DNA from 2 places in the Paenibacillus sp. FSL R7-0312 genome. Region 2 is predicted to be linked to the other one. Evidence: riboswitches for the same ligand, from Rfam matches in the RefSeq annotation. Region 2 holds a riboswitch; the other holds the start of a gene.

Region 1 (6,277 bases), 480 kb from region 2:
TTGCTGAACCAGTCGCCGTAGAGCTTCATCCGGTAGATGGCCGTGTCGGACTCCATGGAGCTGATAACCATCTTATCGGTCTTGGTATCGAGAACGATACCAGCAGGAGCGCCTGCAACCAGCTCATAACGGAAGTTTTCCTTCATGCTCTCTTTGGTTTTGTCGAAGTAGCCAAGCGTATCGGAGCCGCTGCCGGAGAGCCAGATCGGTGCAATGGCCGGTTCCTTCTCCTTGATGGTCTGCAGCCATGGCTCCAGATCCTCCAGCGTCTGGATAGAGTTCACATCGAATCCGTATTTATCGACCAGATCCTTCCGGAACATAATGGTATGGCTCTCGCCAATTTCCTTATTGGTGGGGATCGCATATATTTTGCCGTCTACCGTTCCGCCTTCAAGGAAACGGGGATCGAGGGTCTCCTTGATGCCTTGTCCATATTGGGCTAACAGATCATCAAGCGGCAGGAATGCGCCTTTGGCTACGTTGTTGGCGAAATCCGCCCAGTTAGGGGCAAAGGTCAGATCCACCTGTTCCCCGGATTGGTAAGCCAGCGCCATCTTCTCGGCCCAGGAGGACCAAGGAAGCCCCTGGAAGTCAATCTCGGCGTTGATCTTCTCCTTGAGATATTTATTGATCTCCTCCACAACCGCCTTGGTATCATTCTGCGGGAAGTTCCCAACCGTGTAAACGGTTAACTTCCGGTACGTTGAAATATCGGGGTTGCTGCCCTCCGTGCCTCCGGCCGCTGTGGCCTCTGCTGTCGATTCTGCCTTGGACGGGGTGGAAGCGTTAGAATTACCTCCGCTGCACCCGGTAATGCCCAGTATCACGGCGGTCAGAGCAGCAAACACCGCGCCAGAGCTTCTGGTTGTTCTCATTTGTATGAACCTCCTCAATGATAATTAGATCATATATTCTAACCGGCATTTACGCCAGAGTCAGACCGGGTTAGCCTTTGATTGCCCCTATAGTAAGGCCTTTGGTGAAGTACTTCTGGAAGAAGGGATAGATGAACAGGATCGGGCCAATCGACACCACCACCATGGCCATCCGCAGGCTTTCGGTAGGAACCGACTCTTGTACGAGCAGGGCTACACCGCTTCCCGCCAATTGGTTCTTGAAGAACTCGGCCTGACGAATCATTTGAATCATGACGTATTGCAGGGAGTACTTGTCCGTGTCATTAATGAAGAGCATGGAGTTGAACCAGTCATTCCAATACGTCAGTGTAGTGAACAGACCAACGGTGGCAAGAACAGGCAGCGAGATCGGAAGCACCAGCTGGAAGAAAATCCGCCATTCCGAAGCCCCGTCCAATTTGCCGGATTCTATCATCTCTTCGGGAACCGTCTGCTGGAAGAAGGTGCGGGCAATGAAAATATAGAATGCGTTGGAGAGGCCGGGCAGGATCAGTGCAATCAGCGAGTCCTTCAGATCCAAATAATTAACGTACAGCAGGTAGAAAGGGACAAGCCCTCCCGAGAACAGCATAGTGATCAGCAGGTAGAAACTAAAAGCCTTTTTAAAGGGAAAGTCCTTCCGGTAGAGGGGGTACGCGTACAGAGCAATCAATAGTACTGCCAGAAGGGTTCCGGTAAGCGTAACGGTCAAGCTGATTCCATAAGCTTTGACCAGCGTCTGCGAATGGTTGAACAGATATTGGTAAGCGGTCAGGTCAATCTTCTCGGGCCAGAATTTATACCCCTGCAGCGTTAACGTTTTCTCGTTGGTTAAGGAAATGGCGACAATGAGCAGAATAGGCAGGATGCAGGCCAGACTGAAGGCAGTGAAGAAGATGTTCAGCACAATCTGGGCGCTCTTGGAGCCTTTGGGATAGGCGCGGGTTCGGGTTGCAGTAGTCATTAAGATCCTCCGTTCTAGAAAAGTGCCGTATCGCGGTTCAGCTTGCGGGCCAGACTGTTCGCCCCGATAACAAGGAAGAAGCCGATGACGGATTGATAAAAGTTCGCCGCAGAGGACATACCCAGATCATTGAGCTGAATTAACCCCCTGTATACATAGGTGTCGATGACATCCGTAGTGGAGCGCAGCGCACCGGAGTCCAGCGTAACGTGGTAGAACAGCCCGAAGTCGGAGCGGAAAATACCGCCCATGTTGAGAATGGTGAGAATGACCATGATAGGCGTAAGGAGCGGCAGCGTAATTCGGGTGATCTGCTGCCACTTGCTGGCGCCGTCCACCACCGCAGCTTCATACAGCTCCTCGCTGATGCCGGTGATCGCGGCCAGATAGATGACACTGCCGATGCCGATCGAGTGCCACATCTTGGTGAGCCACAGAATATAGGGCCATGCATTGGGATGCATATAAGCATTGACTGAGGAATGGCCGAACAAGGGCAGAATATGCTTGACCAGGAAGCCGTACTCCGGGTGCAGGAAGGCGTAGACTATGAAGCTGACGACAACCATGGACAAGAAATTCGGCATAATCATAACAGTCTGGAAGAAACGGGAGGCCAGCTTGCTGCGAACCTCGTTGATCGCAATGGCCAGGGATACAGAGAGGATGAGCCCTGAGATAATGAAGACAACGTTGTAGCCGATGGTGTTAATGGTCACGCGCAGGGCATCGGATGTGGCGAAGAGGAACCGGAAGTTGTCGAGTCCCGCCCATGGACTGCCCATAATGCCGTCAACATAGTTGATATTCTTGAAAGCAATGAATAATCCGAACATCGGGATGTAACAGTTGATGAAAAAAATAATTGCGGTTGGCAGCAGCATGAGCAGCAGCACCCGGTATTTCACAATGTTCCGCAGCAAACGGCCAAAGCTGCCCTGCTGCTGTGAAAGGGGCTGCTTGGTCAAAGCTTTTACGGTTGAAGGATTTGCCATTGGTTCTAACCTCGCTCTACATAATCTGGATGAATTTATTATAGTAGAGGAGCAGATACGAATTCTCTCTTGCAGATGACCCCGTTTATTCAAAAGTTACCTCATGTTGAACTCTTGAACATTGCGACTTTTTTCACAGAATATCTCTCACATGCCGAGTAATATGTTAGAATATCAGAATGCATTAACGCTTCACCAATTTAATACATCACACGGGCTATGATTGCTATGGATCACACTATAGCAGGAGCAGCTTCTGGAGAGACTGCGGGAGACCGCAGCGCCGAAGGGTTCACAATCTCAGGCAAAAGGACAGAAGAGTACGGAATTTGTATTTGTTATGCTGATTCTTTACGGTCAGCAGCGCAGGTAGCTTATTTTGATATTCTTATGAACCGGGAGATTGGATGACATCCAATCTCTTTTTTATGTTATTTGGCAGCATAGCGTTGTACACATTAAGGGGGAAAAAGGCAATGGCACAGACAGAATTAAAGAGAGATTTGGCGAACCGGCATGTACAGCTGATCGCTATCGGCGGCACGATTGGCACAGGGTTATTCCTGGGATCGGGCAGAGCGATTCAGCAGGCCGGCCCGTCCATTATGATCACGTATTTACTCGTGGGGATTGCCGTGTTTTTTGTGATGCGGGCGCTGGGAGAGCTGCTGCTCTCGAAGGCGGGGTATCAATCTTTTACAGACATTGCTGAGGATTACTTGGGGCCGCGCGCGGCATTCATTACGGGCTGGACCTACTGGTTCTGCTGGATTATGACGGCGATGGCGGATGTGATTGCGGTGGGCGTCTATGTGCAGTACTGGTTCGATATCCCGCAGTGGGTACCGGCAGTCATCTGCCTGATTATTCTGTTAGGACTCAATCTGCTAACGGTCAAAAGCTTCGGCGAACTCGAATTCTGGTTTGCCCTAATCAAAGTCGTCACGATTCTTGCCTTAATCGGCCTGGGAATCATTCTGCTGGTCATCGGGTTCAAGACGGATGCAGGATCGGTGAGCGTTCGCAATCTCTGGGAGCACGGGGGCGTGTTCCCGAACGGTGTTAAGGGCTTCTTATTTTCCTTCCAGATGGTTGTGTTCGCTTATGTCGGTGTGGAGCTTGTGGGTGTATCAGCCGCAGAAACAGCGGATCCGGAGAAAAATATCCCCTCGGCGATTAACAAGATTCCTCTGCGGATTCTCTTCTTCTATGTGGGCGCGCTCTTCGTGCTGCTGTGCATTAACCCGTGGACCCAGCTCAGTGCGGCTGAAAGTCCTTTTGTGCGAACCTTCAGTCTAGTCGGGATTCCAGTTGCTGCGGGCATTATCAATTTCGTCGTCTTAACCTCAGCGGCTTCCGCCTGCAACAGCGGGATGTTCTCGACCAGCCGGATTCTGTATAATCTGAGTCGAAGAGATCAGGCATCCCCGCAGCTCGGCAAGCTGAACCGAAATCATGTGCCCGCGAACTCATTATTTATTTCTACATTTGTAATATCGGCCGGGGCGCTGCTCAGCAAGATTATTCCAGGCCAAGCGTTCGGCATCGTTACAACGATCAGCGCCATTTGTTTCATCTGGGTGTGGGGTGTTGTGCTCGTATGTCATATCAAGTATAAGAAGAACCGCCCGGACTTACATGCCTCGTCCAAATTCAAAGCACCGTTCACACCTGTTATCAATTATGCGGTTTTAACGTTGTTTGCCGCCATTTTGATCATTATGCTGTTCGCAGATGAGACCCGTCCGGCGCTGCTGTGTACGCCTCTATGGTTCATTCTGTTGTTCGTCCTGTACTCCATGCGGAGCAAGAAGGAGAAAAGTGATGCGGAAGTTAGTATAATCAATACATGAGTGAAAGAATGTTCAAACGCTACTGACATGTTGTCAGCAGCGTTATAAGGAGGAATCCGAAACATGAAGCATAGATTGCTCCAATATATGACCCGGCTGACCTCCCTCAGCGAAGAGGAGCAGCAGGCTATTCTGGATGAGATTCTTGTCGAGGAATACAGCAAGGGAACCATTCTGCTTAGGCAGGGTGAGGTTCCCGGTCATTGCTATTTCGTGTTAAAAGGCTGTGTGCGGCAGCATAGTGTAGACGTTACAGGCCGCGACATCACCTCGAACTTCTACACAGAGGAGCAGGCGATCGCTATCTTCAATGCGCATAAAGAGGAGGCCTCGTCAGAATATAGCCTGACTTGCCTGGAGGATTGCGTACTGGTTGTCGGTGCGCTGAATACCGAGACGGAAATGTACGCCAGACACACGCAGCTGGAGCTGATGACACGCCGGATGATCGAGGAGAATTTCGGACAGGTGCAGGCGGAATTCGCCGCCTTCATTGCGGCATCCCCCGAAGACCGACTCAAGGCACTGCTGCATCGGAGGCCCGGCCTGATCAGCCGCGTCCCCCAGCATCAGCTGGCCAGCTATCTCGGGATGACACCGGAGTCGCTCAGCCGGATTAAGAAGCGGCTTGAGCGCGAGCACGCGCAGCCGGGACTTTGAACAGCAGCCAGATGCCAAGCCCCAGCTCCCCTGCGGTCATCGGCAGCATGAACACCCATTTGATAATTTGAAGGAATTCCACATACCCGGGCACAAGTGTGCCGCACAGATGAACCACAATATAGCCGAAGCCTGCCAGCAGCAGCAGAACACTGATGGGCTTCGGAATATTCTCCGACCATACCGCCAGCATACCGATAATCAGCAGATGCCCCCCGAACAGAATTAAACCAGCCGACCATACCGCTTCAAAAGCATGAAGAATAAGCATGACCTCGGCCTGCAGCTCCCCTCGTGTGAAACCGGAAAGCGCAACCTCCCTGTTACCGGTAAGAAGTGATACCATGATCAGACTGGAGACAGCAATCCCCAACACTGCCGTATAAGCCAGGCGCAGCCATGCTCCCAGCAGGGACAGGCCCGGATGCACAGGCTTCAGCACCAGATATAAGGCCCAGGCAGCTGCCACATCACAGGCCATAATCAGTACCCAGCCCAGAATCCCGGCCCTGAACAGCGACGGAGAGGCCTGAAGATTGGCGAAGGTTGCAGCGGCATCTCCATCCACTACCAGACTCCCATGGACATATCCGTACGAGAGCGCGGCAGCAACCGCCATTACAATGAGGGATATTCCCCCGGTTCGAGCCACTGCAGCAGACATCAACATAACCCCCTGATTGATTATTGATTGTGGTTATATTGTACTAAGGCGCCTGCAGGGCTTCATTGACTTAAGTTAAGAGGAGATGATTAAATTTTAAATAATAAGTTTTTGAATAAAGGATAGTCATTGGAAAATGTCGAAGCGATTAATAAAGGAGAACCCACATCCATGAAGAACATTATCCGCTCCTTTGAAGATATAGTGAACCTGGCGCCGATCCTGAAAGCTGCCTTTCCCTA
Region 2 (6,277 bases):
TTCAGCTCGCCAACCTCACGCATGCCCTCCTTGCCCATCACGGACAAGTAGACGGAAGCGCATAACGCCAGCAGCGCCTGGTTGGAGCAGATATTCGATGTAGCCTTCTCGCGGCGGATATGCTGCTCACGTGCCTGCAGGGTCAAGACGAAGCCGCGTTTGCCGTTACGGTCAACGGTCTGGCCGACGATCCGGCCCGGCATGCGGCGCATCAGCGGTTCAGCAACCGCGAAGAATCCGCAGGTTGGTCCTCCGAGCGATGCGGCGATCCCCAGCGGCTGCGCGTCGCCGACTACGATGTCGGCGCCCAGCTTGCCTGGGGTTTCCAGCACGCCGAGTGCAATGGGATTCGCGCTGACCACGAGGAGGCCCTTGACCGCATGGATCAGTGGCTCAATCTGGCGCAGATCCTCGATGCCGCCGAAGAAGTTGGGCGATTGGACCAGAACGGCGGCGGTATCGGCATCAATGGCCTCAGCCAGCTTGGCAAGATCGGTAACTCCGTCCTTATAATCGATCTCCACGATTTTCAGGCCCCAGGCATTGGCGGAAGTGCGCAGCACCTGGCGGGCTTCCGGGTGAACTGTACGGGAGACAATCAGCTTCTTGCGTTTGGTGGCGCCTGCGGCAAGCACGGCTGCTTCGGAGAAGGCTGTTGCACCATCGTACATGCTTGCATTAGCGACCTTCATGCCGGTCAACTCACAGATATAGGACTGGAATTCGAAGATTGCCTGAAGCTCGCCCTGGCTGATTTCCGGCTGATAGGGGGTGTAGGCGGTATAGAATTCTGAACGGGAAATAATATGGTTAATGACAACAGGAATGTGGTGGTCATAGAGTCCGGCGCCAAGGAAGCTGGCATGGGTATCAAAGTCGGCATTCTTGTCAGCCAGACCCTTCATATGGCGCAGCAGCGCATATTCGTCCAGCGGGCCGGACATTGGCATCGTTCCCTGGTAGCGGACAGATTGAGGGATATCAGCGAATAGTTCATCGATGGACTGAATCCCTACAGTTTCCATCATCTCTGCGCGGTCTTGCTCCGTCATAGGCAGATAGCGGTGCTTCATTACGGCTTCACTCCTTGGATCTTTTTGTAGAACGGGGCTCTGATCACGGCAGCCTTCAGCTGCTTGCCGCGAATCTCCACATACACCTCTGTGCCGATCTCAGTATAGGCAGCATCCAGCAGGGCAAGTCCAAGATTCCGCTTCAGCGTCGGGGATTGGGTACCGGTTGTGACTTCACCGATCTTCACACCGTCTGCATATACGGGATAATGGGAGCGGGGAATCCCGCGGTCGATCATTTCAAGCCCCACAAGGCGGCGCGGGAGGCCGGCTTCCTTCTGCTTCAGCAAGGCATCGCGGCCGATGAAACCGGCTTTGTCCAGCTTCACGAAGAACTGGACACCCGCTTCGAGCGGCGTAATATCCGCCGAGAGCTCCTGGCCGTACAGCGGCAGCTTGGCTTCGAAGCGGAGCGTGTCGCGTGCGCCGAGTCCGGCAGGGGTCAGGCCATGCGGCGCGCCTGCGGCCAGCAGACCATTCCAGAGTGCAGCCGCTGTGTGGACGGGGGCGTACAGCTCAAAGCCGTCCTCACCGGTATAGCCGGTGCGGGAGAGCAGTACAGAAACGCCGCAGACCTCGGCGTGTTCGATGAAGTGGAAGGGCTTCAGCTCTGCAAGCGGGGCAGAGGTAACTTCGGCCAGAATCATCTCAGCCAGCGGACCCTGCAGAGCGAGCAGCAGCGTCTCATCAGAGACATTCTTCAGGCTGACACCGCTGAATTCAGCGGTGAGATGCTCCTCCAGCCACTGGAAGTCCTTGTCGATATTGGAGGCATTGACGACCAGCATGTAGCGCTCATGGCCCAGGCGGTACACCAGCAGATCATCTACTACGCCGCCATTCGGATAGAGCATCAGGGTATACTGCGCTGCGCCGTCTGCTAGGCGGCTGACATCATTGGTGGTCATCTGCTGCAGGAAGGCTTCAGCGCCGCTGCCGTCAACCATGAATTCACCCATATGCGATACATCAAACAGTCCGGCCTGCTGGCGGACTGCTTCATGTTCCTTAACGATGCCAGTAAACTGCACCGGCAGCTCCCAGCCGCCGAAATCAATGCATCTGGACTCCGCATAAGCGGCATAGAGATCATAAAAAGGCGTTCTTCTCAAAGACTCCATCGTGTCACCCCTTAGTCTGTTTACATGTAAGCAGAAACGGTAATGCCGCCTTATAAGCGCAGTATCTGTTTCAGCTAAAAATATAAAAAAGGACAGGCGAAAGCCATTATGCACTAACGCATAAATTGACTTTCGCTCTGTCCTTTGTACCTGAGAGTTACCCTGCTATCCTGCCCGCAGGTTTCCCCGTTGGTGATCCGTTTCCTGTTGTCCAGGCTGTGGATGCTCTCCAGAGATGCGTCCGGCAAAGGTCCTTTTGCCTGAGAGATTCACCCATCCCGGGCTTACTCCTTCGGCGCTGCCCCTGAGGGTCAGTCTCTCCCTATGCCATCATTCGCAAACCATATGTTTTTCTACTGACTCCATTAAACCGGGTTTACAAGCACGCTGTCAATCAAAAAACGTCAAAAAGATGACAAATTTAATTTTCCTGTCAGTTATATTGACATTAGGCAAGGTGATAACTTAGGCTATAACTAAATTTAGAACTCCAAATGTGGAAAAGAGGCGGCTTTGAAATGAGTGAAGTGCTTAACAACCTGCTATACAGCGAAGAGCATGAATGGGCACAGCAGGGTGAAGGACGCGTAGTACGTGTGGGAATTACGGATCATGCGCAGCATTTATTGGGCGACATCGTGTTTGTTGAGTTTCCTGAAGTCGGCGCAGCCATTTCCGCGGGCGATAGCGTAGGCAGTATCGAGTCTGTCAAGACGGTGTCGGAGCTGTACTCGCCGGTATCCGGCAAGGTAACCAAGATCAACGACGCACTCGAATCCAGCCCGGAGCTGATCAATGATCAGCCATACGGCGGCGGTTGGATTTTTGAGCTGGAGCTTGATGGTGAGTTCGCGGATGCAGTATCGGGCCTGCTGGATGCGGCTGGTTATAAGGAATTGGTTGGGGAATAGTTTTTACGCACAGATGAACATGGCAGGCTTCTCTTATTACATTAGATGTCACTAATGTGAGAGGTCTGTCTTTTTTCGTTTCTGTATCACTCCGGAAAGCTAAGCAGCCCCGGATAAATACTTGGCGCCAAGTGCCAAAGGGCGGGCAGCAGAGCCAGACCGGCAACGGCAAAGATAAGGCACAGCAATAGGAACCGGTATCTTTTTCTGGGACGGGTATTGGGTTTAAGTACGAAGTAATACACACCGGCCGAATAAAACGGGAAAAGCACCACGGCAGACATGCCCATACAGACCAGAAAGGTGGATTCCCCGGCGGAGGAAGGGATCATGGCTTCCGGGTTATAGACCGGATTGATCTGCAGAAAGAGGATCACAAATGTCAGATAGGCGAAGAGTAAAAGAAGTGGGAAACAGCGGATGCGTCCATCCTCGGACAGCCCGTAGAGCATCCACCAGACCCCGAGCCAGGGCAGGGCAAAGGCTGCGCCGGCAATAAGGAAGTCCATGCCTATATACATCAGTTTATCGGGTGGATACACATGGGCTAGGTCGCCCCAGAAGTAATCGGAGGAGAAGAACATCATAAATACAGATAATAAACCAATGAAGAAGGTGATGATTCCCTGAGCAAAAACAATCATGATCAGTGAAACCAGCTGCCGCAGAAAATAGAGAAAATGGGTGGCATCCGGTGTCGTTCCGTTTGTAGTCTGCATAGCGTTCAATCTCCTTGTACTAGCAAATGGTTGCCGTGCCTTCTCATCTGCAGATTTCTGAGCTGATTCGCTTGCAGATACGTGTTATTCTTCCTCCTGAAGCTGCCGCAGGACAATGAGTTCAACCCGGCGGTTCTTCTGCCGCCCTTCAACGGTAGCGTTATCGTAGGCAGGTCTGGTATCCGCGTAACCGGCATACTGAAAAGTATCGGGGCTAAGCCCCTCGTTATCCAGGAAGAAGCGCAGCACAGAGAGTGCGCGGGCGCCGGATAGCTCCCAGTTATCCGTGTAATCTGAAGCAGCGGTTACCGGAACATTGTCGGTATGGCCTTCGATGCTGATCGTGGCACCGATTCCGCGGAACAGGCCGGAGAGCTGGCGCAGTGCCGGGAAGGCAGGTGATTTCAGCTCGGCTTTGCCGGCATCGAACAGGAACCGGTCGCTAAGCGTGATGGCAATGCCCTGCGGTTTATCCGCTACAAAGATCTGCTCGCCAAGGTTATTATCTTCCACGTATTTGGTGATTACACCCATAAGCGCGGCCAGTTTGGCCTCCTGCTCACGAAAAGCGAGCTCACGCGCCGAAGGCTGGTGTTCTGCAGTTTCCCCCTCTTGACCGGATGTATCCGTCCCTGTCCCGGTTCCGTTCGAACCATTCTCCTTCACATTGCCCCCGGAAGAAAGACCGCCGCCGGTTCTTCCGCCTGCTTCTTGTTCATTCGAGACTGCTGCCCCGGTGTTCCCCAGATTCCCATCCAGTACTCCATTTCCGCCTTCAAGCACAGAACTGCCGCTCTTAAAGGTATCAGATAATGAACCGGTAACGATCGCATATTTTTGCGTATCCAGACTGCTCATGGCGTATAGGATGATGAAAAAAATGAGCAGAAGCGTAATCAGATCCGCATAGGTAATCATCCAGCGGTCCCTGCTCTCCTTACCTCCATTACGCCGCTGGCGGCGGTTTCTTTGTCTCATAGCGGCTCTCCCTGGTTGTTTTTGCTGCTGCGTCCCGGGGAGACATCGGGAATAAAGGCGGTCAGTTTTTTGCGGACCAGGTGCGGATGATCCCCATTCTGCAGGGACAGGATACCGACAAGCAGCATCTCCATGCTGCCCAGTTCGCTTTGGCTGCGGGATTTGATTTTGGAAGCGATGGGTAAAAATATAAGATTAGCACTGGCTACACCATAGAGCGTTGCTGTAAAAGCTACGGCGATCGAGGCCCCCAGATTAGAAGGGTCCGTCAGATTGCTGAGTACCCGTATCAACCCCATTACGGTGCCGATGATGCCCATAGTGGGAGCATAGCCGCCGGCGGCTTCGAAAATTTTGGCATAGCCTTCATACTTCAGTTCCTTGGCGTCCATCTCCAGTTCAAGAATTTGCCGGACCTGATCAGGATCGGTGCCGTCAACAATAAGAAACAGCCCTTCGCGGGTAAAGGTATCGGGGTGCTCCTCCGCTCTCTTCTCCAGTGCGAGCACACCCCCGCGCCGAGTAATTGCAGCCATGGAGATCAGCTCTTCGGCCTTCTTCTGGGTGGTATCGGGATGTCTGCCGAATGCCAGTCGCAGAGCCGCCGGGAAACTGCGTAATCTGGAGGCCGGGAAACTGATGAGTACAGCGGCAAGCGTACCTCCAAATACGATAAGCGCGGCATTCAGCTGCAGCAGGCCCGATAAGCTTCCTCCCTCCCAGAGAAAGCCGCCAATCATTGCGGCAATGCCTGCCAGCAGGCCGATAATTGAAGTGATATCCATAAGTTCAGGCTCCTTAAATTTCTATATATTATGGTTTGCATCAATCTGGGCAACGCTGTATAATAAACGGGAACGTGTATTCCTATCTTCCATATTTTTCAGTACGGTATGGATGGGGAATCATTAGGGCCACAATTATAATATATTCATATTTTAGACGATAGAGGGGAGACGGGCAAATGAGTGATATTGTCGTCAGTACAAAGACATTTGAACTGGAGTCCGAGTATACACCCCAGGGCGATCAGCCTCATGCCATAGAAGAATTATTGGACGGCATCCGGCAGGGCAAGAAGCACCAGACGCTGCTGGGAGCGACAGGTACAGGCAAGACCTTTACCATCGCACAAGTGATTTCCAAACTGAACCGCCCGACGCTAGTTATTGCGCACAACAAGACGCTTGCTGCGCAGCTGGCAAGTGAGTTCAAAGAATTTTTCCCGAACAATTCCGTTGACTACTTCGTCAGTTACTACGATTACTACCAGCCTGAGGCGTACATTCCTTCCTCCGATACCTTCATAGAGAAAGATTCCAGCATAAATGAAGAAATTGACAAGCTCCGGCACTCCGCCACCAGTTCGCTGTTCGAACGGCGTGACGTTATTATTGTTGCGAGTGTGTCCTGCATTTACGGTCTCGGTTCGCCGCAGGAATACGGAAGTATGCTGCTGACACTGCGGGTAGGGA

The links. A riboswitch is a leader RNA that binds a small molecule or an ion and turns the genes downstream of it on or off. The one in region 2 is predicted to bind glycine.
Region 1: linked by a shared signal. The riboswitch ahead of MKX70_RS06480 (amino acid permease) and the one ahead of gcvT (glycine cleavage system aminomethyltransferase GcvT) in region 2 are both predicted to bind glycine.

What each region holds. Positions count from the first base shown of each region.
Region 1 is NZ_JBBORE010000001.1:1,494,603-1,500,879, forward strand. Features, by position in the region: gene MKX70_RS06465 (ABC transporter substrate-binding protein) at 1-878, opposite strand, end outside; gene MKX70_RS06470 (carbohydrate ABC transporter permease) at 949-1,863, opposite strand; gene MKX70_RS06475 (ABC transporter permease) at 1,878-2,858, opposite strand; glycine riboswitch at 3,105-3,184, shown strand; gene MKX70_RS06480 (amino acid permease) at 3,335-4,711, shown strand; gene MKX70_RS06485 (Crp/Fnr family transcriptional regulator) at 4,775-5,371, shown strand; gene MKX70_RS06490 (DUF4386 domain-containing protein) at 5,328-6,035, opposite strand.
Region 2 is NZ_JBBORE010000001.1:1,977,350-1,983,626, forward strand. Features, by position in the region: gene gcvPA (aminomethyl-transferring glycine dehydrogenase subunit GcvPA) at 1-1,073, opposite strand, end outside; gene gcvT (glycine cleavage system aminomethyltransferase GcvT) at 1,073-2,194, opposite strand; glycine riboswitch at 2,330-2,429, opposite strand; glycine riboswitch at 2,433-2,528, opposite strand; gene gcvH (glycine cleavage system protein GcvH) at 2,713-3,105, shown strand; gene MKX70_RS08575 (hypothetical protein) at 3,192-3,824, opposite strand; gene MKX70_RS08580 (flagellar motor protein MotB) at 3,909-4,802, opposite strand; gene MKX70_RS08585 (flagellar motor protein) at 4,799-5,587, opposite strand; gene uvrB (excinuclease ABC subunit UvrB) at 5,767-6,277, shown strand, end outside.